DNA from 3 places in the Paraburkholderia sp. J11-2 genome. Region 1 is predicted to be linked to each of the others. Evidence: predicted binding sites of a transcription regulator. Region 1 holds the regulator's gene; each other region holds the start of a gene.
What was found. Region 1 encodes FliA, which starts transcription of late flagellar genes. Its sites were predicted from a motif close to CTAAAGTTTNNNNNNNNNNNGCCGNTA; they were not measured.

Region 1 (9,900 bases):
CACGCCGCCGACACCGCTGTCTCGCTCGGCCAGGCACCGGCGGCAGCGTCCGCCACAGGTGGGTCGCTTTCGCCTTCGTCGCGCGCCGCGGCAGGCCAGCAGGCCGCGCAATCGGCGATGCCGCCGACGCTGCATGCCGCGCTCCAGGCAACGCAATCGCAGCAAACGGTGCCGCACGCGCACTCGCCGCTGCAAATGGCGCTGCAGGCCGCGACCGAGTCGCTTGCCACGTCCGCCTTTGCGCCATCGTTTGCGTCCATGACGCCGGCCGCGAACGCCAACGCCCCGGCCGCCGCCCGTGAAGCCGCGGCGCGCCTCGAGCAGGCCGCCGCCGCGAGCGCGAGCGATGCGCCGCGCACGATGGCCGAGTCGAACCCCTGGCTCATCGATCACGCTCGCCGTATCGCGAACCAGCAGAACGCTCCGCGCGTGCCGGGCATGACGCCCGCGGCCGCAGCGGCACGCGGTCTTGGCAATGTCGCCGATCCGGTGCTGCCGCCCGACGTGGACGCCAGCACGCCCGACTGGGCGCTCGAGGCCGCGCACGTCGCCGCGCGCCGCGCAGCACAGCGCCTCGGCCACGGCCCGGAAGCCGCGGGTCCCGCGCCCGGCAGCCGCAACGCGCAGGGCGCCGACGCAGCCCAGACCGTGAGCGAAGCGATCCGCGCGCGCATCGAGCAAGTCGTCAACGAAACCGTGATGAACGAACTCGCCTCCATGCGCGGCATGATGGAAGAGCAGTTCGCGGGCCTCCTGTGGGGCGAACGCCAGCGCCGCAGCCCGGTGCAAGGCGCGCTCACCAAGCAGCTGTTCGCCGCGGGCTTTTCGGCGCAGCTCGTGAAGATGATGATCGACCGCCTGCCCGAAGTCGAAACCGAAGAAGCCGGCATGGAATGGCTCCAGTCGGTGCTCGAATCGAACCTGCCGGTGCTCGAAGACGAAGAGGCGCTCATGGAGCGCGGCGGCGTGTTCGCGCTGATGGGCCCGACCGGCGTGGGCAAGACCACGACCACGGCGAAGCTCGCCGCGCGCTGCGTGATGCGCTTCGGCGCGAGCAAGGTCGCGCTCCTTACCACCGACAGCTACCGTATCGGCGGCCACGAGCAACTGCGCATCTTCGGCAAGATCCTCGGCGTTTCGGTGCACGCGGTGCGCGACGGCGCGGACCTCCAGCTCGCCCTCACCGAGCTCAAGAACAAGCACATCGTGCTGATCGACACGATCGGCATGAGCCAGCGCGACCGCGCCGTGGCCGACCAGATCGCCATGCTGTGCGGCGCCGGCCGCCCGGTGCAGCGCCTGCTGCTGCTCTCGGCGACCAACCACGGCGACACGCTCAACGAAGTCGTGCAGGCCTACCAGAGCGGCCCGGAAAACGCGCCGCTCACGGGCTGCATCCTCACCAAGCTCGACGAGGCGACCAACCTCGGCAGCGCGCTCGACACGGTGCTGCGCTACAAGCTGCCGGTGCATTACGTCTCGACGGGCCAGAAGGTTCCCGAGAACCTTTACGTGGCGACGCGCCGCTTCCTGATCCGCAGCGCGTTCTGCATACCGCGAGAGAGCTCGCCGTTCGTGCCGCACGAAGACGATATCCCGGCGCTGCTGTCGGCACTCTCGACGCGTTCGAATTCGCAGGCTCCCGAGGTCAGGTTTGGATAAGTTCGTAATCGATCAGGCTGAAGGGCTGCGGCGGCTCCTCGCGCGCGAAGGCTCGCGCGTGGTCGCGGTGACAGGCGGCGCGGGTTCGCCCGGCCGCACGACCGCCGTGGTCAATCTCGCGGCGGCGCTCACCGCGCAGGGTAAGGACGTGCTCGTGATCGACGAGTGCCTCGGACCCCGCTCGGTCTGCTCGCTGGTGGGCAATGTGCGCGGCGCGGGCAACTTCGCCGCCGTGATGCGCGGCGAGCGCACGCTCGACGAAGCCGTGGGGCGTCACGCACTCGGCTTCGGCGTGCTGGCCGCCTCGCGCGACAACCGCGCGCAGTACACGTCCGCGCAACTGCAAAAAGTCATTTCGGGCCCCGCGGACATCGTATTGATCGACGCGCAGCTCGACGCCGAAGGCGCGCTCTCGCCGCTCGCCATGCACGCGCATGACGTGCTGATCGTCATGCGCATCGGCGCGCAGTCGATCACGGATGCGTATGCGTGCATGAAGCGGCTGCACTTCGCGCATGCGATCGCACAGTTTCGTGTGCTTGCGAATCATGTCGCGAATGCGAGCGACGCGCACACCGCAATCGAGAACCTCGCTGGGGTGGCGAGCCGCTACCTGAGCGTGTCGCTCGAAAGCGCCGGATGCGTCGCCGCCGATCAGCACATGGCGCAGGCGCTCAAGCTCGCGCGCTGCATCGTCGATGCGTTTCCCTCGACGAACGCCGCGCGCGACTTCCGGCACGTGGCCGCCGAACTGCCGCACTGGCCCATGCGACCCGCGGTTTCGGCGTGCTCGCCGGCCACGGCGCGCGCCAGCGCCGCGTTCGTCCCCACGGACGAAGCACACGAAGCGGCGGGCGACGCACCCGCCGACGACCTGGACGGCGTGCCGCGAGACGGCGTCCAGCTACACGCTACGCATGCAGCAAACGCCGCACACAGCGCGCTCGCCGCGAACGCCGACTCGTTCGTAGCCAGCGTGACGGGTGTGCATCCCGCACCCAACGCAACATCCGCGTCCGCACCGGCCCATGTGGGCTGGCGGACCGATACGCCCGCGCAGCGCACGTCGCCGCAGCACGTTTGACGTGCTCACGACGACGCCAATCAGGGACATGAGAAGTGGAGAGCACGATGTATAACGCTCAAGGAAAAATTTCGCAGGCCGACGTGCTTGCGAAGTACGCGCCGCTCGTCAGACGGCTCGGCTTGCAGCTCGTAGCCAAGATGCCGGCGAGCGTGGACCTCGACGACCTGATCCAGGCCGGCATGATCGGCCTGCTCGACGCGGCCAACCGCTACAAGGAAGATCAGGGCGCGCAGTTCGAGACCTACGCGAGCCAGCGCATTCGCGGCGCGATGCTCGACGAGCTGCGCAGCAACGACTGGCTGCCGCGCAGCCTGCGCCGCACCTCGCGCGAAGTGGAAAGCGCGGTGCACCAGGTGGAGCAGCGGCTCGGGCGCTCGGCGAGCGAAACGGAGATCGCCGAGCATCTGAGCATGCCGCTCGACGAATACCAGAGCATGCTGCAGGACCTGCATGGCAGCCAGCTCATCTACTACGAAGACTTCGACCGCTCCGCCGAGGACGAACCGTTCCTCGACCGCTATTGCGTCGATCACTCGGACCCGCTTTCGGCGCTGCTCGACGACAGCCTGCGCGGCGCGCTCGTCGAAGCGATCGAGCGGCTGCCCGAGCGCGAGAAGCTGCTCATGTCGCTCTATTACGAGCGCGGCATGAACCTGCGCGAAATCGGCGCGGTGATGGAGGTGAGCGAGTCGCGCGTGTGCCAGCTGCACAGCCAGGCGGTGGCGCGCTTGCGTACGCGGCTGCGCGAGATGGCGTGGGCCGGCCAGGAGAATTGAGGCGGTAGACGCCGCGCCTTGACTGGCGTGGGCGGGGTTGCGGTGAAAGAGCCGGAGTGCGGGAGCGCTCCGGCTTTTTTGTTTGGCGGGCAGTTCGAATCGCGTGGTGCCAATTTGGCACCACGCGTGATATAGTGACTCCACTCCGTCAGTGGAGAGCGACGCGAACGTGAACCTCGGGCCGCGCATCCGCCAAACGATGCAGGCGTGTGCCAGGCCCGAAAAAAGGATGAACAATGGCTATCAACAACGGTATGGAAAACTCCAGCCGCGGGCGAATCACTGCCCGGTTGAGCGCGGAGAAACAGGAAATCCTGCAGCTTGCTGCAGACCTTTCGGGCAGCACCCTCAACCAGTTTATTGTGCAGGCCGCGCTTCGGGCCGCGGAGCAGGTTATCGAGCAGGAAGAGGTCATTCGTTCCATTCGCCTGACGATGGACGAATCGAAGCGCTTCTTCGCTTTGCTGGACGAGCCGCCGAAGCCCAATGAAGCGTTGCAGCGCGCGATGGCTCGCTTCAGGAAGAACAAGAGTGCAAACGCAGATTCGTCAGCTGAGGGAGAGCGATGACCGCAGCAGCTTCGACTGCGGCGTCGACTCGATGAGCGAATGGATTCGCCACGTAGCGAGTCAGCACCAAAAGAAGAATCTATCTCGCACTTACGTTGCAGCGGTGTCGTCCGCGCCGCGCACGATTGCGGGCTACTACGCCCTTGCGGCGACAGCGGTAGAAACGCAGGGAATGCCGGCCGCACGGCTGCCGAGGAGCGTGTCCGCAGTCCTGCTCGCCCGGCTGGCGGTAGACCGGCGGCACCAGGGCCAGCGCCTTGGCGAATATCTGCTGATGCACGCACTGGATGTTGTTCTGACAACGGCGGAGTCGGTGGGCGTGCAGTGTGTTCTCGTCGATGCGCTCGATGAGAACGCAGCGGGCTTCTATCGGAAATACGGATTCGAGCCGTTCACCGATGCGCCGCGCAGACTCTTCCTGCCGGTCGCGACGATCAAGCAGGCATGAAAATCTGAAGGCGATCCGTTGCCCCAAACAAAAAAGCCGAAGCGGCAACGCTTCGGCTTTTGTCTTTGGCGAATCCCTGGTGAGCGCCGCTTACAGCCCGAACGCCGGCAGCCGCCCATCGGGGCCGTACAGCATCGCGCCGTTGCCCGTTTCGCCGCGCAGGATCGCGAGCGCGCGGCGGTTATGTTCCATGCGCGTGCGGATCATCATGCCGATCGTGAGGTTCTTGCGGCGCGCGCGTTCGGTCGAACCCTTGAGCAACTCCCACTGGCTCGCGAGACGCGTGTCGCCGTCGCAGGCCATTTCGATGCCTTTGCGGCCGCCGGGGAGGCCGAGGCCTGCCAGCTGCGCGTCGCGCGCCTTTTCGAGGCCTGCGAGACGCTGCGTGAGCGTCGTCTTCTGCTCGACGATCTGCGGGAGCGCCTCCATGCCGTCGGCCGACACGAGCGCCTTTTCTTCATAGGCGAGCAGCGACGCGAACGCCTCAACCGTGGCGTGTTCGTCGATCAGTGTGGCCAACAGGGCATCTTTCATTGCAAGGCACCAAAAAAGCGAAGTGTGCGCGGCGCTCGTGCGTCGAACGTCAGTTAGCCGACGTCGGCTTAACGAGGTCGCGGGCGGTCTGAATCACGCCGTCGGCAATCTTGCCGGAGTCGATCTGCAGCGTGCCGTTGCGGATCGCGTCCTTGATCGACTGCACGTGTGCCGTGTCGATGTCGGCGGAGCCGCTCGCGGCGAGCGAGCGCATCGTCGACGACAGCGACGAGAGGTTCACGTTCGCGCCCGCAGCGCTCGTGCTGCTTGCCGCGCCGGAGGTGGCCGCGCTGTCGGTGCTGGCGGCGCTTACGCCGCTCGAATCGGCTTGCGAGCGCGCAAGGCCATCCTGCAGCGGGCGCGGATCATTGCGGGTGGAGGAGTCAACTTTCACGATGGGCTTTCCTGATCGATTTGACCTTGATAACGGCATAGGTCGCGCCGAACTTTAGCCGAAAATCCCACCGTTACATGCTGTTACGTGTGCTGGCGCACAAAGCCGGAAACCGCCGGATCGGGCCGCCGGTTGGGGCTGAAACCCCCTCGATCCGGCCCTTACCAGATCTTGCTGAGCCTAGATTTGCACCTGCACGGTGCCGGCGTCCTTGACCACGCCCGAGATGATCTGGCCGCCGCTCGTGCGCACGCGCACCTGCTGGCCGGGTTCGGCGTTGTTCAGCGCGCTGCCTTCGGCGGAGATCGTGAAGTTGCTGCCCACGGCGATCACCTTGACGGTTTGTCCGATCACGACCGAAGCCGCGCTGCGCAGCATGTCGGTGCGCAGCGGCAGGCCCGCGGCAATACGCGCGAGCGCGACGGCGCCCGTTGCCTGGTTGGGATCGGTGATGATGGTTTGCGGCAGGTTCGCGAGGTCGCCCGCGCGCGGCATGAAGTCCGCGGCCGAGAGGGCCTCGCCCGCGCCGATCTGGCGCGAGGCCACGTAGTAAGTCACGTCCACGGCAATGCGCGCGCTCACATAGAGCGTCCACGGCTTCGCGCCGATGCAGCGCACGCCCACGGTCGTGTGGCCATACGTGCGCGCGCCCGGCGGCATGAACGGTTCGAGCGAGGTGCAGGCCGCGAGGCCGCGCGGGAACACCGGCGCGACCGTAATGTTCACGTGGCCCGGCAGGCCCGCCGACTGCTGCTGCAGGAAGGTGAGCGCGACGGCGCGAATCGATTCGCCATCCTGCTGACCGGGCGGTACGGTCTGCACGCTCGTGGCGACGGCGCTGGTATTCGGATTGGGCAGCGCGCCGGCGCTTGCATTGGCAACCGGCTTCGCGCCGGCATCTACGACTACGGCGGCGACACGGTTAGCGGTGCCTGGCAAGCTCACGCGCTGGAGCGTGCCTGCGTTGTTCGGGTTGGCCGGCGGCACGCGCACGGGCTGAGCGCTCGCACCCGGCGAGGGAATCGTGACGATGCGCGGCGCGTTGCCTTGGGGCACGCGTTCGCCGGGACCCGGAATCGTGATCATGCCGTTCGAGTCGACGCCCGCGCGCGCGTCCTCGGGTACGCCGCGCGAATTCAGATCGGCGTAACTGGCCGCGCGCAGCGGCGCGGCGTCACTGGCGGGTGCATTGGTGGCGGCATTCGTGGCGGCATTCGTGGCGGTATTGCCGGCCGTAGCCGCCGCAGGCTTCTTCGCGTTGCTGGCGAGCAGCGCGTTCATCTGCGCGGCGTCGGCGCCCGCGCGGTCGCCGTTGCCCGCAATAAAGATCTGGCCGCCCGCGCCCTCGGGCTGCGGTGCGGTTTGCGCCGCCGTTTGCGCCGCAGTTTGCGCATGAGCGAGCGCGCCACCCAGGGCGCAGCCAAGCACGCACGTCCAGGACACGCTCCACGACAGCGCGCGCACACGCCGCTTCAGGCCCGCGTCGGGCCTGCGCAAAGAGGCAGTTTGCGGCATCGTCGTTCTCCATCGAATGCATTGACACGCCTCGCATTCTAGGCGGCCGCCCCCGCGCGCTTGCGTCGAATAGAGGGGCGCTTTACCGGCTATTCGTCCGATTGGTTCTTGCCACCCCCGCCTAATATTCCACTCCATGCGCAAAGGCCTTCGGGTCACGCGCCTAACGTTTGCGCCGGTTTCTTCGCCGATGGCGAGCCTGCCGCGCTCACGCCGAATCCTTTTTCGCTTCACGGAGAACGCCCGATGCTGGACAAACTCGATGCCGAATTCGCCTTTGGGCGCGAAGCGCTCGATGTGCGCGCCACGCGGCAGGCATTGATCTCTTCGAACATCGCGAACGCCGACACGCCGGGCTACCAGGCGCGCGACGTGGACTTCTCGGCTTCGCTTGCGGGCGCGCTGCGCCAGCAAGGCGCCGGCGGCACGGCGGGCATGGCGGCCACCTCGGGCGGCAACGTCCAGCCGCTCGCCATGGCGCAGCCCGCGGGCGTGACGAGCGGCATGCAGATGGCGTCCACGGAGTCGGGCCACATGGCCGGCGACGCGAAGCTGATCCCGACCGGCGGCCCGGCCGACACCTACAAGAGCCAGCTCATGTTCCGCACGCCGGTGCAGCCCGCGCTCGACGGCAACACGGTCGATCTCGACACCGAACGCGTGCAGTTCGCCGACAACGCGCTGCACTTCGAGTCGGGCATGACGGTGGTCTCGCAGCAGATCAAGACGATGTTGTCCGCGATCACCTCGGGCTCGAGCTGATCGGCGCGCGAGCGAAGCGGCAATGCGTACGCAACAACGAAGCCATGAACGACCAACGCGCGCGCGACGCGCACCTGATGTGAGGTCAACGAAACCATGCCATCCCTGATGAACATTTTCAGCGTTGCGGGCTCCGCCATGACGGCGGAATCGCAGCGTCTGAACGTGACGGCGTCCAATCTCGCCAACGCCGACAGCACGACCGGCCCCGACGGCCAGCCGTACAAGGCGAAGCAGGTCGTGTTCGCGGTCAACCCGCTCGGCGGCGCGCGCACGGCCTCGGGCCAGCAGGTGGGCGGCGTCAGGGTGACCGGCGTGGTGGACGACCCCACGCCCATGAAGCAGACCTACGACCCCGACAGCCCTTCCGCCAACGCGGACGGCTACGTGACGATGCCCAACGTCGATCCGGTGCAGGAGATGGTGAACATGATCTCGGCGTCGCGCTCGTACCAGGCCAACGTCGAAACGCTGAACACCGCCAAGCAGTTGATGCTCAAGACGCTCACCATCGGTACGTAAAGCGGGTACGTAAAGCGGGTACCTAAAGCGGGTACTTGAAGCGGCGAACTGAAGCACAGCACGCACGACACAGTAATACAGAGACCAGCGGGCGCGAAACGAAGCCGCGCCCGCCACCACCACACGCCAAGCACGAAGCGCAATCGAGGGAGAACGCGTTGAGTTCCAGCAACACAACCATCGGCGGCAGCACCGCCACCGTGTCGCAGCAACTGCTCGACACCATGAACGGCACGAGCTCGTCGAGTTCGGCGTCGTCGAGCGGCACGAGCGCAAACGACCTGCAGACCACCTTCCTGCAGCTGCTCGTCGCGCAGTTGCAGAACCAGGATCCGACCGATCCGATGGACAGCTCGCAGATGACCTCGCAGCTCGCCCAGATCAACACGGTGTCGGGCATCCAGCAGCTCAACACGTCGCTGTCGTCGCTTTCCACGCAGCTTTCGGCGGGCCAGAACGCGCAGGCTGCGCTGCTCATTGGCTCGACCGTGCTCGCAGCGGGCAGCAGCGCCACGGTGTCGAGCGGCACGGCGCCGCAGCTTGGCGTGACGCTGCCTTCGGCGGTGTCGGACGTGAAGCTCACGATCACGAACTCGGCAGGCCAGGTCGTCAACACGCTCGACCTCGGCGCGCAGTCGGCCGGCACCGTGCCGGTCACCTGGAACGGCAAGGACACCTCGGGCAACACGGTCGCCGACGGCACCTACACGATCAGCGCCACGGCGACGACCAACGGCCAGTCCGCCACGGCCACCGCGCTCGTCGCGAGCCAGGTGCAGGGCGTGGTCCAGCAGTCGGACGGCACGGCGAGCCTCTCGCTCGCCAACGGCAAGACGGTCCCGCTTTCGAGCGTGGGCGCCATTCTCTGAACTCGATAATCAACGCGATAAGCGCGGAGTAGACAAACATGGGCTACCAGCAAGGATTGAGCGGCCTCGCCGCGTCGTCGAACGACCTCGACGTGATTGGCAACAACATCGCCAACGCGAACACGACCGGGTTCAAGGAAAGCACGGCGCAGTTCGCCGATGTCTACGCGAACACCATCGCCACTTCGGTCGGCAACCAGATCGGTCTGGGCGCCGCGCTCTCGACGGTGCAGCAGGACTTCTCGCAGGGCACGATCAACACGACGGGCCAGGCGCTCGACGTCGCGATCAACGGCAACGGCTTCTTCCAGATGTCGAACAACGGCACGATCACGTACTCGCGTAACGGCGTGTTCCAGCTCGACAAGAACGGCTATATCACCGACGCGCAGGGCAACGACCTGATGGGCTATGCCGCCAGTTCGACCGGCGTCATCAACACGGCGCAGACCGTGCCGCTCCAGGTGCCGACGACCAATATCGCGCCGGTCGCGACACAGAACGTCACGGCGCAACTGAACCTGAACGCGCAGGCGACTGCCCCGACGGACGCGACGTTCTCCCCGACCGACTCGAACAGCTACAACTACTCGACCTCGATCACGGGCTATGACTCGCTCGGCGGCGCGCAGACGATCAACCTGTACTTCGTGCAGAGCGCCACCGGCTCGGCCGAGGTGTACGCGGTCAACAACGGCACGACGACCGATCTCGGCCAGATGAGCTTCAACGCCTCGGGCGCGCTCTCGGGCACGACCGATC
Region 2 (9,900 bases), on a different contig from region 1:
GGCCGCTGCGGATGAATAAAGAACTCGATGAAAAAGTAGGTCGTTTGTTGCGCCGCGCCGCGAGCCGCCGCTCGCTCGTGCCGTATGGCGCGTTTCACGCCCTGTTCGCGGGCGACGTGCCGTTGCGCGAGCGTTACGAAAAGCTCGAGGCGGCCGCGGCCGCGTTGTGCGAGCCGAGCGAGGCCGACTATGCGTCGCTGCTCTCGACCGATTCGGGCCTGCCCGGGCCGGACTTCTACACGCGCTTCAAGCGCCTGCATGCCGAGCGCTATTACGCGACGCTCGGCGCGGACCGGCACCGGATGCTGCGGCTCGCCGAAAAACGCCAGCTTGCGAACGAGGAACGCGAGCGCGTGTATGCCCACTATCTGCGCTGTGCTGCCGAAGAAGCCTGCATGAACGGCGTGTGATCCGCGCGAGCGGTGCCGCGTCGTTCTCTTGCCATTGACGATCCACGAAAAGGAGTTGCCACATGTCCACGCGCAATCGTTCTTCCGCGCCGCTGCTCGGCGCTGTTCTCGTGTTTGCCCTCGGCGTGTCGACGCCGCTGCTTGCGCAGACGGCATCCGATGCCGCGCCTGAAAGCGCGCCGAACGCCCAGCTGCAGATCGGCGAGGTTCAGACCACGGCCACGGTCGTGAGCATCGACGCGGCCACCAATTCGGTCACGCTGCGCGGTGCGCGGCGCAACCTGGTGACGGTCGCGGTCGATCCCACCATCGGCGACGTGAGCAAGCTCAAGCCGGGCGATCACGTGAATATCCTCTACAAGGAGGCATTGCTGCTGCGCGCCGAAAAGGTGGCGACGAGGGGTATCCGTTCGCGCGTCGATACGGTCGCTACCACGCCCGCTTCCGGTGGCGTGGCGGCCACGGCGCACAGCGTTCAGGTGGTTGCGACGGTGCAGAAGATCGACCGCAAGAGCCGCAAAGTCGCGTTGCGCGGACCGACCCGCACGGTCGTGGTCGTCGCGCCGCCGGACGTGCCGCTCGAATCGATCAAGGTGGGCGACAGCATTCGCGCCGACTATGTGAGCGCGACGGCGGTGCAGGTCACGCGCGACGGCCAGAAACTGCAGTGAGGCAATGACGCGTGGGCGGCGTGCCAGGCAAGGGCGCTAGTCCACGCGATTGCGGTCGCGCACGAGGATCGTGACGTAGATCGCCGTGCAGACGATGATGACGGCCACGCCGGTAATCACCTTCTGGTGGTCGAAGTTGATGAGGCCGACCACCGCGATGGCGATGCCGGCGGCGGAGCCGAGCGTGCCCATCGCGGCCACGAAAATGCGCATCTTGCTCCAGACGCGATGGCGCCGCTCGGGACCTGCGCCTTCCATAAATCGATGCAGTCGATCAAACATGGCGGCTCTTCCGGGTTGGGTAGAAGTCGGTCATGCGGGCACGATTGAATGAGCGGCCCTGACCAGTTCACGCACAGTTCAAGTATAGCCAGCCCATTATTACGCGTTCTTTCATTTGCCTGCACGCTATCGCGCCGTAACCCCGATCGCTTTTTGCGCAGGTTTAAGTTTGGCTTAATTTTCGCTCGCGATGATGGAGCCGTCGGGTCGATTTGATAGTTCGATTCGCGGTTGTTCTTCACGTCCCCTGTTGGCCGCCGATTCGTTCGGCGGCCTTTTTTTTGCCTGCCCTCGACGTTTGCTAGCGTCGAGCCGCGCGCATTCAAGCCTTATTTGTGATTGGTCGCGAGCGCGCCCGCGCTGTTCGCGCCGCCGAAAAGCTGCGTCAGATATTGCTGGTTGTTGTTCATGATCGACATGAGGTTATTGAGCGCGGTGAACTGGCTGTTGAATTTCGCAGTGAGCTGGGTGGCGCGCGCCTCGAGCAACGACGACTGCTTCTTGATGTCGTCGAGTTCCTTGTTGATGGCAGTGCTGCGCCGCTCGATGATGCCGCTCGATTGCACGTAGGGCGTGATGGCGCTGCTCAGTTTCGCGGTCATGCCGCTGCTGCCAAACAGCGCTGCAATCGCGCGATTGCCCGGTTGCAGCGCATTCTTGAACGTATCGTCGTCGATCTCCAGCTTCCCGCTCTTGTCGAGCTTGATGCCGATCTCGCCCAGCGAGTGGGTTACGCCGTCGTTGCCCTTCACGCCCGCCGATACGGCGGCCGGCAAACTCGACGCGAGCGTGCGCGCGATCGAGTCGCCGAGCAGCGCGCCCGCTTGTGCGCTGCTCGTACCGGTGGCGGCCGTGTAGGAGGTCAGCCCGTTCAGGGCGTCCACGTAGCTGTTGTACGCCTTCACGAAGTCGCGGATGGACGTGCCTGTCGCTTCGGTGTCGGGGGCGATGGTGAGCGTTTGCTTCGTGCCCACCGAAGCGCTTTCGAGCTTGATCGTGATGTCGCTCACCACGCCCTCGAGCGTGTTGCTCGCGCTCGTGACGCGCGTACCGTCTATGTGCAGTTCTGCGTCGCCGGCTGGCTCGACTTCGCGCATCTGCGAGGAAGCGAGGCGCGTATCGACGCCCGTGCCCGCCTGCACGTCGATCGCGTTGGCCGCGCCGGTTTTGTTCGCGCTCAGCACGAGGTGCTGACCGTCGGCGCCATTGACGATCGACGCCGTGACGCCGGGGTTGTCCTTCGCCCGGTTGATCGCCGCGGCGACATCGGTGAGCTTGTTGCTGCCCGCGGCGATCGTCAGATGCATGGACTTGCCGCCCATCGAAATGTCGAGGCTGCCCTCGCCGAGCGTCTCGCCCGTGGCGAAGCTATCCGAGGTGAGCTTGTGCGCGCTCGCCAGGTGATCGACCTCGACCGTGAAGCTGCTCGCCACCGCGCTCTTGCCGGCAACCGCGCTCAACCCTTTGTCCTTTTCGCTCGTCGTGACCGTGAAGCGTTGCAGCGCGGCGCCGTCCTTGAACGGCTCGAGTGCGCTCTGGAGCGAAGCGAGCGCCGACTTCAGCGTGCCGAGCGCTGAGAGCGTCGTGTTGCTGGCCGTTTGCTTCGCGCTGAGGATGGCGCTTGGGCCCGCGATCTTCGCGTTGACGAGCGCCTTGACGAGCTGGTTGACGTCGAGCGTGGAGTTGGTCGCGCCGCTGATGATCGACTGGGCGGCGTCGCTCAGCGCGCTGTTCGCGCTGGCGGTGGTGTTCGTGATCGTGCTTGCCATGAAAGAAGTCCGTTCGTTCCGGTGCGTCGAGTCGACGGAGCGCGCGAATGCGCGGCCATGCTTTCATTACGGCAAGCTTTCATGAAACTTAATGAAAGATTTGAAAAGAATTTGAAAAGTTCTGCCCCGCCCTCGCGGCGGCGGCCGGGCGCCCGCCTCAGACGTGCTCGGGGAAGCCCGAGCGGCCTTGCGTGAGATCGGTGAGCGTGCTGCGCGCGGCGTCCACGGCGGTGGCGGGCAGCTGGATCGTGAGGCGCACGGTCATGGCGTATTGGCTTTCCACGAGCGTGAACTGCTCCTGGTCGATCCAGTGACGCACGCGGGTTTCGTCGGGGTAGCCGAGTTCGACCGTGAGGCGCGCCTGCGCAATGCGCTCGACGCGCGCGGCCCCCTGCAGGGCGGTGGCGATGGCGTCGGTATAGGCGCGCACGAGGCCGCCCGCGCCGAGCTTCACGCCGCCGTAGTAGCGCACCACGGCCGCGAGCACGCCGTCCAGGTCGTGATGGCGCAGCACTTCGAGAATCGGGCGCCCGGCGGTGCCGGAGGGCTCGCCGTCGTCGGACATGCCGGACTGGCCGCCCGCGAGCAGGGCCCAGCAAACGTGCGTGGCAGTGGGATGTTCGTCGCGCAGACGGCGGATTTCAGCCATGGCCGCTTCACGGTCGGCCACGGGAATGGCGTGCGCGATGAAGCGGCTCTTGCGGATCTCGAGTTCCGCGGTGACGGGATGGGCGAGGGTGAAAGTCGGCACAGGCGGGTTGGCACGGCAGGCGAAACCACCATGTTAGCCGATGCGCACCGACCGGATTTCGACGTCCGGCCCCATATCTTGCCAGTTTGTGTAATGGATCTTTGCGCGGGATGCTAGTGACGCCCTGGCTTTCAGGCCGGATAATGCTCGGCATGACGGATCTAGCTCTGGCTGGAGCGAAGCCGAACTCCTCATTCGGTGATCCGTCATAGTCCTTTCTCTCGCGGCGCCGTTGCGGCCGACGCGAATCCCCAAGCGCACAGAAGCCAAAAAAATCCCCGGTCGGACTGAGTCACGACCGGGGGTCACAAGGCTCGCCTGTTCTCAAGAGGCAATCCCACATTACGTCCGCAAAATTGCGTCCGCAATCGGAAAAAAAACCTGGTGCGCTTCGCGTTCGGCGCGCGCTAGTGTTCTCACGGGTGCCAAAAAAAATCCCGGCCATCGCTGGCCGGGCAATGAGAATACACCGTGCGCTCCGGGGAACGAAACGCCCGACAACGTTACTAGCGGGCCGTGCGACCGGCAACACTTTCGCATTACCTTCAATTACTGACGTATGCCTTTCGGGTGGCGCCCGGCGCCCGGCGCGGCGGGCTGGAATGGCCGTGTGGCGGGCATTGTCGGAAAATTATTTCGCATGCCGAATGATATTTGCGCCTGAGTGCGCACATGGCTGAGTAAGGTGCTGAAATGCGCCGAGGCCGATCTCCCCTCGGGAAGACCGGCCTCGGTGTGCCACCTCCGGCGCCGCCAGGGAAGGCGGCCCGTCGATCAGGCGTACGTTATCAGTAACGCGGCGGGGGCGGCGGACGATGGTCGCCGTCACGATAGTGCGGGGGGCCCGGATCGTGCGGATGATGGTGCATCCACTCGTCGTGCGCCCAGTAACGGTGGCCGTCCCAATAACGGTCATCGTGCCAGCCGATCGAGACATGCGCGTCCACCGGCATCATGTGCGGTTGGCCGTATTGCGGCGTCGATTCGGCACGCAGCCCATACGGTGCGGATTGAGCGAAGGCGCTCGATGCGCCCATCAATGCGCCGCCGGCGATCAGTGCTGCGGCGATGGCGCGGGCGGGGGTCTTCCAGCTCTTGGTATTCATGAGTTACCTCCTCTTTGGTTGCGTCGTCAGTCACGCGGCATCGGGATGCCTTTGTGTTGCGACCACGGATCAAAGCTTATCGGCCCGAAGCGGAGGAAAACGTGACACCTTGTAAGCTTTCGTTTCATACGATTCTTCATGCCCGAAGGGCCGTTTTGACAGTTGGCCCTTGATGCAAAAAGGATTAAGCGCCACGCCTGACAATCGCAAACAGGTCCCGCACGGTCGCGTTGTCAACTGGCGTTACATTCGGGCGGCGCGCGCCGCCCGAATGCGTCACCTGTACCGGCCGGCGGGTGCCGGTGTCGTTTTTACCGAGGTGTTTTCGGCGCGTCTTGCGTGCCGGCCAGATCGATGGCGCTTTGCGAACCTAGTTGCGCGCGCAACTCATATTTCTGGATCTTGCCCGTGGCCGTGCGCGGCAGTTCGCCAAAGCGCACGGCGCGCGGCACCTTGAAGTGCGCGAGAAAGAGCCGGCAGTGCGCGATGATTTCCTCGGCCGTGACGCTCGCGCCAGGCCGCAATTCGACGAACGCGCAAGGCACTTCTCCCCACTTCGGGTCGGGCATCGCCACGACGGCGGCGAGCGCGACGGCAGGGTGGCGATACAGCGTGTCTTCGACTTCGATGCTCGAGATGTTCTCGCCACCCGAGATGATGATGTCCTTGCTGCGGTCGGTAATGCGCACGTAGCCGTCGGGCGTCATCACGCCGAGGTCGCCCGTATGGAACCAGCCGCCGCGGAACGCCTCTTCGGTCGCGCGCTCGTTCTTCAAATAGCCCTTCATGCAGATGTTGCCGCGGAACATGATCTCGCCGAGCGTTTCGCCGTCGGCGGGCACGGGCTCCATCGTCTGCGCATTGCGCACGCTCACGCCGCTTTGCAGGTGATAGCGCACGCCCTGGCGGGCGGCGAGGCGCGCCTGTTCCTCTTCGGGCAGCGTCTGCCAGCGCTCCTGCACCGCGCACACGGCAGCGGGACCGTACACCTCGGTCAGACCGTACACATGCGTAAGCTCGATGCCGATCGCCTTCATCTTCGCGATCACGGCCGGTGGGGGCGGCGCGCCGGCGACCATCGTGCGCACGGTGTGCGCGATGCCATCGCGATACTCGGCGGGGGCGTCGGCAAGCGCGCCCTGCACGATGGGCGCGCCGCAATAGTGCGTGACGCGCTCGCTGCGAATGAGGTCGAACACGAGCTTCGCGTCGAACTTGCGCAGGCATACGTTGACGCCCGCGCGCGCGGCGACGGTCCACGCGAAGCACCAGCCGTTGCAGTGAAAGAGCGGCAGCGTCCAGAGGTACACGGCGTGCTTGGGCATGTCCCATTCGAGGATGTTGCTCACCGCGTTGAGGTACGCGCCGCGATGGTGATAGACCACGCCCTTGGGGTCGCCCGTCGTGCCCGAGGTGTAGTTCAGCGCAATCGCGTCCCATTCGTTGCTCGGCGTCACCCAGGCGTACTCGGGATCGCCCTGTTCGAGGAACGCTTCGTAGTCGGTCGCGCGCGGGAAGAACTCGGGGTCGGCGGGCGCGATGTCGGCCACGCTGATGATCTTGAGGTTCGGAAATTCGAGCGCCGCACGTTGCGCGAGCGCCGCGAATTCGGTATCGACGATCAGCGCTTTCGCTTCGCCATGGCGCAGCATGAACAGCATGGTTGCGACATCGAGCCGCGTGTTGAGCGTATTGAGCACCGCACCGAGCATGGGCACGCCGAAATGCGCCTCGACCATTGCGGGGATATTGGGCAGCAGCGCCGCCACCGTGTCGCCGCGGCCGATGCCCGCCCGCGCGAGCGCGCTCGCGAGCCGCCGCGTGCGCGCATACGTTTCGCGCCAGGTGCGGCGGACGTCGCCATGGACCACGGCGAGGCGCTCGCCATAGACTTCGGCCGCGCGGGCGATGAAATCGATTGGCGTGAGCGGCACATAGTTGGCTTCGCGTTGTGCGAGCCCTTCTTCGTACGGGTGCAACATGGCGGTGTCTCCGGTGTCGATCGCCGATGCCGGCTCGAAAGCCGTGCCGCGGCGTGTCGCAGGTTTGTAGGTATGATTCGCGCTACCGTAGCAGGGCCGCGCACGCCAGTCTGTCGCCGGCGCGACAGAGCGGGTCGCGAGAGCGCTGCAACTCACGATCCGCTCGACAATATCGACCCAAAGATTGACCTAACTCCAGGAAAGCGCGATGTCGCAATCCATTATGCCCCCGGACGGGACACCGCCCGCCCGCGATTCGTGGCGCGAAGGCGAGCGCATCGACGCAGCGAACATGGCGCGCCTCGCCGCCTTGTTCGAGCGCTGCGTGTGGTTTCGCGCGCTTGCGCCCGAGCATCGCGAGTGGGTGCTGGCGTCCTCGCATGCCCAGGGTTATGCCGCGGGCGCGATCGTCGCCGCGCGCGAAGCCCCCTCGGACTGGTGGCTCGGCGTGAGTTCGGGCCTCGTGAAGCTGGCGATTTTCAATGCTTCAGGGCGCGGCTGCACGTTTTCGGGTGTGCCGCATGGCGGCTGGTTCGGCGAGGGGAGTGTGATCAAGCGCGAGCCGCGCAAGTACGATGTGATTGCGCTGCAACCTTCGCTCGTCATGGCCGTCGCCACCGAGACGTTCCACCGCCTCATGGACTGCAGCCTGCCGTTCAACCGCTTCGTGATCCATCAGCTCAACAATCGCATGGGCGAGTTCATTGCGCTGATCCAGAACAGCCGTCTGCTGGACGTCGACGCGCGCGTTGCGCAGTCGCTCGCGCAGATGTTCAATCCCGATCTCTACCCCGAGACGGGTCGCGCGCTCGACATCTCGCAGGAGGAGATCGGCATGCTGGCGGGCGCGTCGAGGCAACGGATCAACCAGGCCCTGCAGACGCTCGAGCGCCGGGGGCTCGTCGCGCTCTCCTATAACCGCGTGGACGTGCTCGATCTCGACGGGCTGCGCGCGTTTGGCCGCGACCAGATTTGAGGACCGCAGAAGTCCTTATCAATCTTGCGAGGAATAGAAGACTCTCTCCTGCGTAAGCCGGTTTTTATGCGTGGCCGCGCTACGTAGACTTTGCTCATCGAGTTCATACGGAGAGCAAGGTGAAGAACGCAATGCTACGCGTGGCGCTGGTTTCGATGATGGCGATCGTTCCGGCGGTGTCGTTTGCCCAGGCCAACAGTACGCAAAACACCGCGCAAAACGGCCCGGTGACGCGCGCCCAGGTGCTGCAGGAACTGGTCGATCTGGAGTCGGTGGGCTACAACCCGGCTTCGGCGAATGACGTCAACTATCCGGAAGATGTGCAAAGCGCCATGCACAGGCTTGCCGAAAAACGCGCCAACGAAGCGCGCCTCGCGCAGGCGCGCCAGCAGCAAGAACAGGTCGCGCGGTCGGGTTACGGTGCGCCGCCTGCGCAGAACGGCGAAGCCGGTGCGGCCGCCGCGGTGTCAGGCAGCGAGCCGCCGCCCGCTTATCGCCACCATTGATTGCGACGCTAACCGCGCCCAGAGCCAGGCTTCGCGCCGTTCGCGCCCTTGGCGCTCTCGGGTGCGGCCGCGACATCGGGCGGCACGCCGAGCAGTTGCAGCGTGCCTGCCGTCACACCGGAGAACACCGGTCCCGCGACCGTGCCGCCATAGAACGCCTTGCCCGCGGGATCGTCGATCATTACCGCCACGATCACGCGCGGCGCGCTCATCGGCGCCATGCCCACGAAGAGCGCGCGATAGCGGTTCTTCGCGTAGCCCGCGCCGATCTGCTTGCGCGCGGTGCCCGTCTTGCCGCCCACGCGATAGCCATCCACGTTCGCCGCGCGCCCCGTGCCGCCGTCGCTCGTCGCCATTTCCAGCATCTTGCGCATGGCGGCGGCCGTGGCCGGGGTCGTGACCGCGCGCGTGGCCAACGCCGTTGAACCGCCCGCGCCGGCTGGCGCATCGCGCAGCAGCGTGACCGGATGCAGCGTGCCGTCGCCGGCGTAGGCCGTGTAGATCTGCGCCATCTGCAGCAGCGAAGTGGAAAGGCCGTAGCCATACGCCATCGTCGCCTGTTCGATGGGGCGCCAGCGCGCCCACGGCCGCACGCGGCCAGGCGCCACGCCCGGGAACGTGACACCGGGCTTCTGCCCGAGTCCGTACTCCTGATACTTGTCCCAGATGGTTTGCGCGGGAAGATTCAGCGCGAGCTTGGCGAGTGCGATGTTGCTCGACTTCTGGATCGCTTCGGCCACGGTCATGCGGCCATGATTGGACGTGTCGTGGACCGTCGCAGGGCCGATGCGGTAAGTGCCCGGCGAGGTGTCGATGATCGTGTTCGCGTTGACCTTGCGCAGGTCCATGGCCAGCGAAACGACCACGGGCTTGATGGTCGAGCCGGGCTCGAACGTGTCGACCACGGCGCGGTTGCGCAGCTGCTTGCCCGTGAGACGCGCGCGATCGTTCGGGTCGAACGACGGCCAGTTCGCGAGCGCGAGGATCTCGCCGTTCTGTGCGTCGAGCACGACGACGCTGCCCGCTTCCGCATGGTTTTTCGCCACGGCTGCCTTGAGCTGCGTGTACGCGAGCTGCTGCACGCGGCGGTCGATGGTGAGTTGCACGGTGTCGCCGTTGCGCGGCTGCACGCGCTCGCGCGGCTCGGAGACGACGCGCCCGAGCCGGTCGCGGATCACCTCGCGCTGCCCCGGCGTGCCGCGCAGGCGCGCGTTCGCCGCAAGTTCGATGCCTTCCTGGCCGGCGTCTTCGATATCGGTGAAGCCCACCACGTGCGCGGCCGATTCGCCTTCGGGGTAATAGCGCTTCGAGTCGGCGATCAGGGTGATGCCGCCGGTGCCCATCTCGTCGATGTGCTCGGCGGTGCTGGCGTCCACCTGGCGCTTGAGCAGCACGAAGGAGCGGTCGCCGGCCACACGCCGCTCCAGCTCCGCGAGCGGCATGTCGA
Region 3 (9,900 bases), on a different contig from region 1:
GGTCGGGCAAGACCAATACGCTCGCTCACCGCGTCGCGCATCTGATCGCGGGTGGCGCCGACCCTCACCGCATCCTGCTGCTTACGTTCTCGCGGCGCGCCGCGCAGGAAATGACGCGGCGTGTGGCGCGCATCGCCGCCAGCGCGCCGGGCGCGGCCGCAGTGCTCGCGCAAGGGCTTGGCTGGGCGGGCACTTTTCACGGCGTGGGCGCACGGTTGTTGCGCGAGTACGCGGATCACATCGGCCTTTCGCCGGCGTTCACGATCAACGACCGCGAAGATTCCGCCGATCTGATGAACCTCGTGCGCCACGAGTTGGGACTCTCGGCGAAGGAAAAGCGCTTCCCCTCGAAGTCGACGTGCCTTGCGATCTACTCGCGCGCGGTCAACACGGGCGACTCGCTCGCCAGCGTGCTCAATCGGTCGTTCTCGTGGTGCCTCGAATGGGAGCCGCAACTGCGCGCGCTGTTCGCGGCCTACGTGGACGCCAAGCAAAAGCAGAACGTCCTCGACTATGACGACCTGCTGCTCTACTGGGCGCACATGGCCGCGGAGCCGGCCATCGCCGCCGATCTTGCGGGCCGCTTCGACCACATCCTCGTCGACGAATACCAGGACACCAACCGCCTGCAGGCCTCGATCCTGCTCGCGCTCAAGCCCGACGGCCGCGGCCTGACCGTGGTCGGCGACGACGCCCAGGCGATCTATTCGTTTCGCGGCGCGACGGTGCGCAACATTCTCGACTTCCCGGCGCAGTTCGATCCGCCCGCGCGCCAGGTGACGCTCGAGCGCAACTACCGCTCGACGGCGCCGATCCTCGCCGCTTCGAACGCCGTGATCGACGCCGCCGCCGAGCGCTTCACCAAGAACCTGTGGACCGATCGCCCCTCGCAGCAGCGCCCGCGCCTCGTCACCGTGGCCGACGAGGCGACTCAGGCGCGCTACGTCGTCGAGCAGATTCTCGAGGCGCGTGAAGCGGGCATGAAGCTCAAGCAGCAGGCTGTGCTGTTTCGTGCGGCGCACCACAGCGCCACGCTCGAGATCGAACTGGCGCGGCGCAATATCCCGTTCGTGAAGTTCGGCGGCCTGCGTTTTCTCGACGCCGCGCACGTGAAGGACGTGCTGGCGGTGTTGCGCTGGGCCGAGAATCCGCTCGATCGCGTGGCGGGCTTTCGCGTGACGCAATTGCTGCCGGGCGTCGGGCCCGCCAACGCCGCGCGCCTGCTCGACCAGGTGGCCGCGTGCACGGGCGCGTATCGCGCCGCCGAGGCGCTCGCGGCCTTCGCGCCGCCGCCGCGCGCGGCCGAGGACTGGCCGGCGTTCGCGTCGCTCATCGACAGTCTCTCCATGCGCGCCACACCGTGGCCCGCCGAATTCGAGCGCGTGCGGCGCTGGTACGAGCCGCATCTCGAGCGCAATCACGAGGACGCCCAGGTGCGTCTGGCCGATTTGCTGCAAATGGAGAGCATTGCGAGCACTTACGCCTCGCGCGAGCGCTTTCTCACCGAACTCACGCTCGATCCGCCGGACGCCACGAGCGCCGAATCCGCCGATCCGCTGCTCGACGAGGACTATCTGATCCTCTCGACGATCCATTCGGCGAAAGGGCAGGAGTGGCGCAACGTGTTCGTGCTCAATGGCGTGGACGGCTGCATTCCGTCCGATCTCGGCGCGGGCAGCGACGAGGAGCTGGAGGAGGAGCGGCGGCTGCTCTATGTGGCGATGACGCGCGCGAAAGAGGATCTGCACATCGTCGTGCCGCAGCGCTTTTACGTGCACAACCAGGTGGCGTCGGGCGACCGGCACGTATGGGCCTCGCGCACGCGCTTCATCGCCGCGCCGATGCTGCCGCTATTCGAATCGCGCGCATGGCCGCCCGCGCCCGTGGCGAGCGCACCGAGCGCGGCGGGACTCGCCGCCGCCGCGCATGCGAAGGTCGAGATCGCCGCGAAACTCAGGAAGATGTGGGACTAATGAGCGCGCCTGGCGGGGCGTTCTCAGCGAGGCGCGTCTAGCGCCCCTGTTCGCGCGCGGTGCCACGCTGCGGCGGCATGAAGAAGTTGCGCAGCCACGCGGCGAGGCGCGTGAAGACGTCGTCGGGCTCCTCGACGAAAATCTCGGGCTTGAGCAGGCGCAGATATTCCATGATCTGTTGCGCTTCCTGCTTCTGGAACACGCCATGCGTGACGCCGAGCCTCAAGAGCCCGCGCAATTCACCCAGGCGCTCGCGCGCCAGGCTGCCGCTAGCCTGCTCGCAGCCGATCTTCGCTTCGTACACCCGCTGACGCAGCGACTCGGTGAGCCGCCACGCGGGCGTCTGCATCGTCTCTTCGAGCGTCTGGATGTCCTGCACGCCCGATTTGATCTGCGCAGCCAGCGGATCGATCAGCGCTTCTTCGCCTTGGGCTTCGCTCACGATGGCGGCCGCCCAGTCGCGGCACTGCTTCGAGAGTTCGTCCGGTGTCCACTCGGGCCGCGACGCAAAGCCGAAACCGAATTCGCCCGCCTGACGCATCAGGATCGAGACGACCTCGGGGAACTCCTTGTCGAGCGTGCGCTTGGCCCATGCGTACTGGCCGCCTTGCAGGAGCCGCTGGACAGCGTGCTCCGTGAGCGGCGTCATGTTGTCGAGCAGCTTCGCACGCAGGTAGTCCTCGAATTCCGGCGTGGCGAACTGCGGGTCGAGTTTGAGCGAGACGCGCAGGAACGCGTCGAAATCCTTGCGCAGCGACGCAAGCGTTTCATCCTTCAGGTTAAGGGTGATATGCCCCATTGTGGTTGCCCCGGTGTAATCCTTATCGCTTCTCGCGTGCTCTCGCCGTTCGAGCAGTGGCCTGCCAGAGCAGGCCTTGACGGGTTTAACGGCGCGCCGGGGTGAAACTTGAGCGTAAGGGGCGAGGGGACGCTCTAGCGCAGCACGACGCCTTGCCAGAGGAAGAACACGCCGAGCCCGACCGCGATGGTGAGGAGCGGCCGCTTCGTGAGCGCGCTGACAACAATGGCCGCGAGCGCGCCGACGAGCTGCGGGTTGCGCCAGGTCAGCTCGGCGCCCTGGCCGTGGGGCGAGACCGCCATCGGCACGATGATGGCCGTGAGTACGGTAACGGGCACGAAGCCGAGTGCGGTGCGCACGAGCGGCGGGAACACCAGCCGGTCGCCGAGCACGAACACCGCCGTGCGAATGACGAGGGTGATGAGGGCCATGCCGAGAATCAGGACGACGTAGTTCATTGCCCGGCTCCTGCGGTGCGTTGGACGTTGGTGGGCTTGCGGGCGGAGTCGCTTGCGGCGCGGACGCCGCGCGAGGAGCCCGGGCGCGAGAGGACGACGCCCACGACCACGCCTGCGAGCACGGCGCCGAGCAGCCCGAGCTTGTACGGCCAGCCCTGCCAGAAAAAGGCGAGCGCGCCCGCGGTCGCGGCAGCGGCGAGGTAGCGCACGGCAACCAACTGTGGCACGACGATGGCGATGAAGGTCGCGACCATCGCGAAGTCGAGGCCGAGTGACTGCAGGCCCGGGAACGCCGCGCCGAACAGCAGGCCGGCCGCGGTCCAGAGCTGCCAGTTCAGATACATCGACACGCCCGACCCGAGGAAATGCCACGGCGAGACGTCGTCGCCGGGCGGATGGCGGCGGAAATGCGCCCACGCGACGGCGAAGACCTCGTCGGTGAGCAGGCCGCCGAGCACGAGACGCCAGCGCAGCGGCAGATGCGAGACATAGGGCGCGAGCGTTGCGCTGTAGAGCACGTGCCGCAGGTTCACGATAAACGTGGTGGCAAGAATGACAGCGAAGCTCGCGTGCGAGGCGATCAGCCCGAGCGCGATGAACTGCGCGGAGCCGGCGAACACGGCGAGCGACATGAACTGGCCGTGCCAGAGCGAAAGCGGGCCCGAGGTGACGAGCGTGCCGAAGATCACGCCGAACGGCGCGGCGCCGATCATCATGGGGATCGTGTCGCGCGCGCCGGCGATGAATTCGGTGAAGCGGTTGGGATGCGTGGTCAAACTGTCCTCCTGATACAAGGGGACAGCATAACGGCCGCCCGTGCGGGTGGCTTGTACGTTCTTGCGGCGCGAGGCGGGCTTGCGCCTTCAGGACGACTGCCAGCGCCCCGGCGGCACGCCGAACATACGCCGGAAGTGCCGTGTGAAATGGCTCTGGTCGGTGAAGCCGCTCGCCGCGGCGACGTCGGCCACCGAGGCGCCTTCGCGCAACGGGCCGAGCGCGCGTTGCAGGCGCAACTGCGTGCGCCAGGCGTGCGGCGGCAGCCCGGTCGCCTGCGTGAAGAGCCGCGTGGCGTGAAAGGGCGAAAGGCCGACTGCGTGGGCGAGATCGGCTACGCGCAGCGGCATGGCGAGATCGGCGGCGAGGAGCGCCTTCATCGTTTCCACACGCGGATCGTTCGGGCCATGCCTGAGCGCGGCCTCGCGCGTGCGGCCGTAGCGCGTGAGCAGCGTCGAGAGCGCGTCGAGCAGTGCACCTTCTACGGCGAGCAGATCGGAGCGCTGCGCATCGGAAGCGGTGGGAAGCGCCGCCAAGCCGGCGCTCGTGCTGGATTGCGCTGCGGCGCGCCGCCAGTCGGCGTCGGCTTCGAGCAGACGGTGTGCGCGCGAGAGCCGATGCGCGAGATCGAGATCGTGGATCACCTCCGTGTCGAACCACGGCAGCGGCTGCGCGCGCCCCGCGATTTCGCCGGCGAGATCGTGCAGGAAGTCGATCGGCACGTACATCACCCGATAGCTCCAGCCTTCCTCGGCGGCGCGCGAGCCCGTGTGCAGCTCGCCGGGATTGATGACCGGCACGCTGCCCGTTTCGGCGACGTGCTGCGCGCCGCGATAGCGATAGCATTCGGCGCCGCCCTCGATTACGGGGATCGTGTACGCCTCGTGCCAGTGGGGCGCGAACGTATGTTCGTTGTATTCGGCCGTGACGAGATCCGCGCCGGGCAGAAGCGGCGTGCGCCAGTAGCGGGCGGAATCTCGAAAACGGGAATCGGTCATGGTGAGGGATCCGGCTCAGATCCCCAGTTTAGCGCAGCGGAATCGTCGTGCCCGCCGGCACCGGTACGGCCGTGACGCTGTTCTTGGCGCTGCCGCTCACCACCCGGTCGCTGTAGGTCAGATACACGAGCGCGTTGCGCTTCGCGTCGACCACGCGCACGACGTGCAACGTCTTGAACAGGAACGACATGCGCTCGTTGAAGACGTCGTCTTGCTGCTTGAGCGGGCCTGTGAACGAGATCGGCCCGACCTGCCGGCACGCGATCGACGCCTCGGTCGGATCTTCCGCAATGCCGAGCGTGCCCTTCACGCCGCCCGTGCGCGCGCGGGAGACATAGCAGGTGACGCCTTGCACCTGCGGATCGTCGTAGGCTTCGACGACGACTTTGTCGGAACCGGTCACGCGGAAGTTGGTGTTCACGCTGCCGATCTGTTCGGCGTGGGCAGCGGCCGAGGCGACGAGGCTCGCGCCGGCGAGGAGGGCGGTGAGGCGGGCGGTGAGGCGGGCGGATTTCATGCGGATTCCCGAAGATGACGAATCGACATTATCGGGGAGGGTGGGGAGTGTCAGGGTGAGACTGCGAAGACATTCGGCTGCACTGACGATGCAGCCTCGCTGTATGCACAACACGCGCAGCAAAAGAAAAAGGGGTTGCGTGCAAACACGCAACCCCTCGATATTTTGGCTCCCCGACCTGGGCTCGAACCAGGGACCTACGGATTAACAGTCCGGCGCTCTACCGACTGAGCTATCGGGGAACAACAATACAGCTACAACTCTTTACGTCATAAAAAAGCCCGTTGTGATTAACGGGCTTTTGCGAATCTTGGCTCCCCGACCTGGGCTCGAACCAGGGACCTACGGATTAACAGTCCGGCGCTCTACCGACTGAGCTATCGGGGATCAACAAAAGCAGAGAACGAGATTCTATGGGGTATGGCTAGACCTGTCAATACCCCGTCGCTATCTCTTTAAGGGCAATCCGCGATCAGCGTGCGATTAACGTGCAATCAGCGTGCGAGAAGCGCGAGCTTGTCCTTCACGTCCTTGAATTCGTCGGCTTCCGGCAGCGGCGCCTTGGTCTTGGTGATGCTCGGCCAGTTCTTGGCGAGGTCGGCGTTCAGCTCGATGAACGATTGCTGGTCGCCAGGCACGTCTTCCTCGGCGTAGATGGCGTTCACCGGGCATTCCGCAACGCACACGGCGCAGTCAATGCACTCGTCCGGGTCGATCGCGAGGAAGTTGGGACCTTCGCGAAAGCAGTCCACCGGGCACACATCGACGCAGTCGGTATAGCGGCACTTGATGCAGCTTTCGGTCACAACGTGAGTCATTCAGGCAGCTCCTGCAAGCTTTTTGTATCGGGGGATGGCGGTTCGCCAAAGGCGCTATTGTAACTGATGAGGAATTACCCCAACCACGGGCCCGTAACCGTCCTTATATCGTTTCGTGATTAGTTTATATGATGGGGTGATCCGCACCGTTTTACCCCTTGCGAACAAGGGGACGTGCCGGCGGGCAAGCGGGGCGCGCAGGCATTCGGGTAACATGGGCGCACCGCTGGCGCTCGCCGCCCGGAGCCGCTGCGAGGCATCTGCCGCGCAGCGGCTCCGGTTCCCGCTTCGCGGGCGCTATCCGATTGCAGTCCGGCTGGCCCATCATGATCATTACTTCGCTGCTCGATACCGATCTGTACAAATTCACGATGATGCAGGTGGTGCTGCATCATTTCCCAGCGGCCAATGTGGAATACCGTTTCCGCTGCCGCACGCCGAACGTCGATCTCGTGCCCTACATCGACGAGATCCGCAGCGAGATCCAGAAGCTCTGCAGGCTGCGCTTCGCCGAGCCCGAGCTCGAGTATCTGCGCAAGATGCGCTTCATCAAGGGCGACTTCATCGACTTTCTCGCGCTCTTTCACCTCAACGAAAAGTACATCTCGATCACGCCGTCGCCCAAGGGCAACGGCGAAATCGACATCGAGATCAAGGGGCCGTGGCTGCACACGATCCTTTTCGAGATCCCGGTGCTCGCCATCGTCAACGAGGTGTATTTCCGGAACACGCAGCATCATCCGCAGTATGAGGAGGGGCGCGAGCGCCTGCGCCACAAGATCGAACTGCTCGGCGCAAAGCCCGAATTCGCCGACTGCAAGATTGCCGACTACGGCACGCGCCGCCGTTTCTCGAAGCGCTGGCACGAGGAAGTCATCCTCACGCTTAAAGACGATCTCGGCGAGCAGTTCACCGGCACGAGCAACGTCTACTACGCGATGAAGCACAACCTCACGCCGCTCGGCACGATGGCGCACGAGTACCTGCAGGCGTGTCAGGCGCTCGGGCCGCGTCTGCGCGACTCGCAAATCTATGGCTTCGAGATGTGGGCGAAGGAGTATCGCGGCGACCTCGGCATCGCGCTCTCGGACGTCTACGGCATGCAGGCCTTCCTGCGCGACTTCGACATGTACTTCTGCAAGCTCTTCGACGGCGCACGGCACGATTCGGGCGATCCGTTCGAGTGGGGCGAGCGCCTGCTCAAGCACTACGAGGACAACCGCTGCGACCCGCGCACGAAGACGATGATCTTCTCGGACGCGCTCGACATTCCCAAGGTGCTGCGCCTGTACGAGCGTTTCGGCGACCGCTGCCGCCTCGCGTTCGGCGTGGGCACGAATCTCACCAACGACCTCGGCTATCAGCCGCTGCAGATCGTCATCAAGATGGTTCGCTGCAACGGCCAGCCTGTTGCCAAGCTCTCCGATTCGCCGGGCAAGAACATGTGCGACGACAAGGCGTATCTCGCCTATCTGCGCCAGGTGTTCGGCATCGAGCAGCCCGTGGAAGAGGAGTGCGCGGGCAAATAGGCGCGTAAAGAAGCGCACACGGAACCCGTCAATCACAAGGCGACGCCCCGGTATAATCGGCGCGTCGCTTTTCTTCATCTGACGAGGACGTTCATGGACACGACGGCCGCCCGCCGCAGCATATTCGCGCGCATTCGCGCGGCGCAGGGACGCGAGGCTACGCCCGCGGCGCACGAACGCGAAGCCGTGGCCGATTACCTCGCGCAGCATCCCGAAGGTCCGCGTCCGCCGCTCGAAGGCGACCTCGTTGCGCGCTTCGTTGGCGAGGCGCGCAAGATGTCGAGCACCGTCGACGAAGTCCAGCAGATGGCCGACGTGCCCGCCGCCGCGCAACGTTATCTCGCCGAGCGCAGCCTGCCGATGCAGGCTGTCGCGTGGCAAACGCTCGAAACCTTCGACTGGGCCGGCGCGGGTCTCGCGGTTCAATTCCGCAAGCCGGAAGACCGCGATCTCGTCGGCCTCACAGGGTGTTTTTGCGCCACGGCCGAAACCGGCACGCTGGTGCTGCTCTCCAGCCCGCAAACCTGGGCCTCGGGCGCGCTGTTGCCCGAAACGCACATCGCTGTCGTGCCCGCTTCGCGCATCGTCGCGGGCCACGAGGACGCCTTCGCGCTCATGCGCGCCGAGCGCGGAGAACTGCCGCGTGCGGTCAATTTCGTTTCGGGGCCCTCGCGCACCGGCGACATCGAGCAGACCATCATTCTTGGCGCGCACGGGCCGTATCGCGTGCATGTGATCGTCGTGCATGGCGCGTAAGCGCAACGCGGCGAGCGCCTGCGCGGGAGCGCTCTTCGCTGCACTCACACTGTTCAGCGCGAGCGCACACGCTGCGACGTTCGACGGCGCCTCGCTTGGCGCGGCCTGGGCGCTGCCGTTCGCCGGCATGCTTCTGTCGATCGCGTTCTTCCCCATGTTCGCGGCCACGTTCTGGCATCACCATTTCGGCAAGATCTCGGCGGCCTGGGCGCTGGCCTTCCTGCTGCCATTCGCGGCCACGCACGGTCCCGGCGCGACGTATCCGCTCTTCGTGCACGCCGTGATCGACGAATATCTTCCGTTCATCGTGCTGCTCGGCGCGCTTTATACGATCGCTGGCGGCATCTGCGTGTATGGGAATTTGCGTGGCTCGCCGCGCATGAATACGTCGATCCTCGCGCTAGGCACCGTGCTCGCGAGTGTGATGGGCACGACGGGCGCGGCGATGCTGCTGATCCGGCCGCTCCTGCGCGCCAACGACAATCGACGGCACAACGTGCACGTGGTCGTGTTTTTCATCTTTCTCGTCGCGAACGCGGGCGGCTTGCTCACGCCGCTCGGCGACCCGCCGCTTTTCCTCGGATTCCTCAACGGCGTGGGATTCTTCTGGACTGCGCAGCATCTAGCGCTTCCGATGCTGTTCGTCTGCGGCGTGCTGCTCGCGGCGTTTTACGCGCTCGATAGCGGGTACTTCCGTCAGGCCGGCGAAGTGCGCGCCGCCTCGCTCGACCCGACGCCGGACACCGGCGCGCTCGCGATCGGTGGCAAGGCGAATCTCGTGCTGCTCGCGCTGCTCATCGCGCTCGTGCTGATGAGCGGCATATGGCGTCCGGGTATCGTCTTCGAAGTCGCGGGCGCGCATGTGCAGCTGCAGAACCTCGTGCGCGATGCGGGACTTGTTGCGCTCGCACTCATCTCACTTGCGTTCACGTCGAAACAGGCGCGCGCCGACAACGGTTTCGAGTGGGCGCCGATCGTCGAGGTGGCCAAACTCTTCGCGGGCATTTTCGTGACGATCGCGCCGGTCATCGCGATGCTGCGCGCGGGCGAGGCGGGCGCATTCGCCGCGCTGATCCGCTTCGTGAACGACGCGCCGGGCCGCCCCAACGAAGCGATGTACTTCTGGGCGACGGGTCTGCTCTCGTCGTTTCTCGACAACGCGCCCACGTACCTCGTGTTCTTCAATCTCGCGGGCGGCGACGCCAATGCGCTCATGTCCGGCGGCGCGAAAACGCTCGCCGCGATTTCGGCGGGCGCCGTGTGGATGGGCGCGCTCAC

Region 2: a site for FliA is predicted at 3,199-3,225, ahead of fliD (flagellar filament capping protein FliD). Genes of this name have one in related genera too.
Region 3: a site for FliA is predicted at 2,859-2,885, ahead of U5A57_RS16605 (DUF4088 family protein). Genes of this name have one in related genera too.

What each region holds. Positions count from the first base shown of each region.
Region 1 is NZ_CAJMYY010000025.1:95,059-104,958, reverse strand. It holds gene flhF (flagellar biosynthesis protein FlhF) at 1-1,662, shown strand, start outside; partial or broken gene U5A57_RS30210 (MinD/ParA family protein) at 1,655-2,437, shown strand; gene U5A57_RS30205 (RNA polymerase sigma factor FliA) at 2,794-3,525, shown strand; gene U5A57_RS30200 (DUF1778 domain-containing protein) at 3,762-4,094, shown strand; gene U5A57_RS30195 (GNAT family N-acetyltransferase) at 4,057-4,542, shown strand; gene U5A57_RS30190 (flagellar protein FlgN) at 4,633-5,076, opposite strand; gene flgM (flagellar biosynthesis anti-sigma factor FlgM) at 5,126-5,470, opposite strand; gene flgA (flagellar basal body P-ring formation chaperone FlgA) at 5,651-6,985, opposite strand; gene U5A57_RS30175 (flagellar basal body protein) at 7,232-7,747, shown strand; gene flgC (flagellar basal body rod protein FlgC) at 7,844-8,269, shown strand; gene U5A57_RS30165 (flagellar hook assembly protein FlgD) at 8,494-9,138, shown strand; gene flgE (flagellar hook protein FlgE) at 9,177-9,900, shown strand, end outside.
Region 2 is NZ_CAJMYY010000032.1:60,260-70,159, reverse strand. It holds gene U5A57_RS34070 (hypothetical protein) at 12-410, shown strand; gene U5A57_RS34065 (hypothetical protein) at 473-1,081, shown strand; gene U5A57_RS34060 (DUF2964 family protein) at 1,118-1,363, opposite strand; gene fliD (flagellar filament capping protein FliD) at 1,693-3,132, opposite strand; gene U5A57_RS34050 (YigZ family protein) at 3,290-3,883, opposite strand; gene U5A57_RS34045 (hypothetical protein) at 4,672-4,989, opposite strand; gene U5A57_RS34040 (acyl-CoA synthetase) at 5,301-6,971, opposite strand; gene U5A57_RS34035 (Crp/Fnr family transcriptional regulator) at 7,195-7,947, shown strand; gene U5A57_RS34030 (DUF4148 domain-containing protein) at 8,067-8,453, shown strand; gene U5A57_RS34025 (penicillin-binding protein 2) at 8,462-9,900, opposite strand, start outside.
Region 3 is NZ_CAJMYY010000010.1:220,850-230,749, reverse strand. It holds gene U5A57_RS16610 (ATP-dependent helicase) at 1-1,973, shown strand, start outside; gene U5A57_RS16605 (DUF4088 family protein) at 2,011-2,772, opposite strand; gene U5A57_RS16600 (AzlD domain-containing protein) at 2,907-3,230, opposite strand; gene U5A57_RS16595 (AzlC family ABC transporter permease) at 3,227-3,946, opposite strand; gene U5A57_RS16590 (AraC family transcriptional regulator) at 4,094-5,002, opposite strand; gene U5A57_RS16585 (CreA family protein) at 5,031-5,519, opposite strand; tRNA gene U5A57_RS16580 (tRNA-Asn) at 5,686-5,761, opposite strand; tRNA gene U5A57_RS16575 (tRNA-Asn) at 5,831-5,906, opposite strand; gene fdxA (ferredoxin FdxA) at 6,014-6,337, opposite strand; gene pncB (nicotinate phosphoribosyltransferase) at 6,664-7,866, shown strand; gene U5A57_RS16560 (lactate utilization protein C) at 7,960-8,622, shown strand; gene U5A57_RS16555 (sodium:proton antiporter) at 8,612-9,900, shown strand, end outside.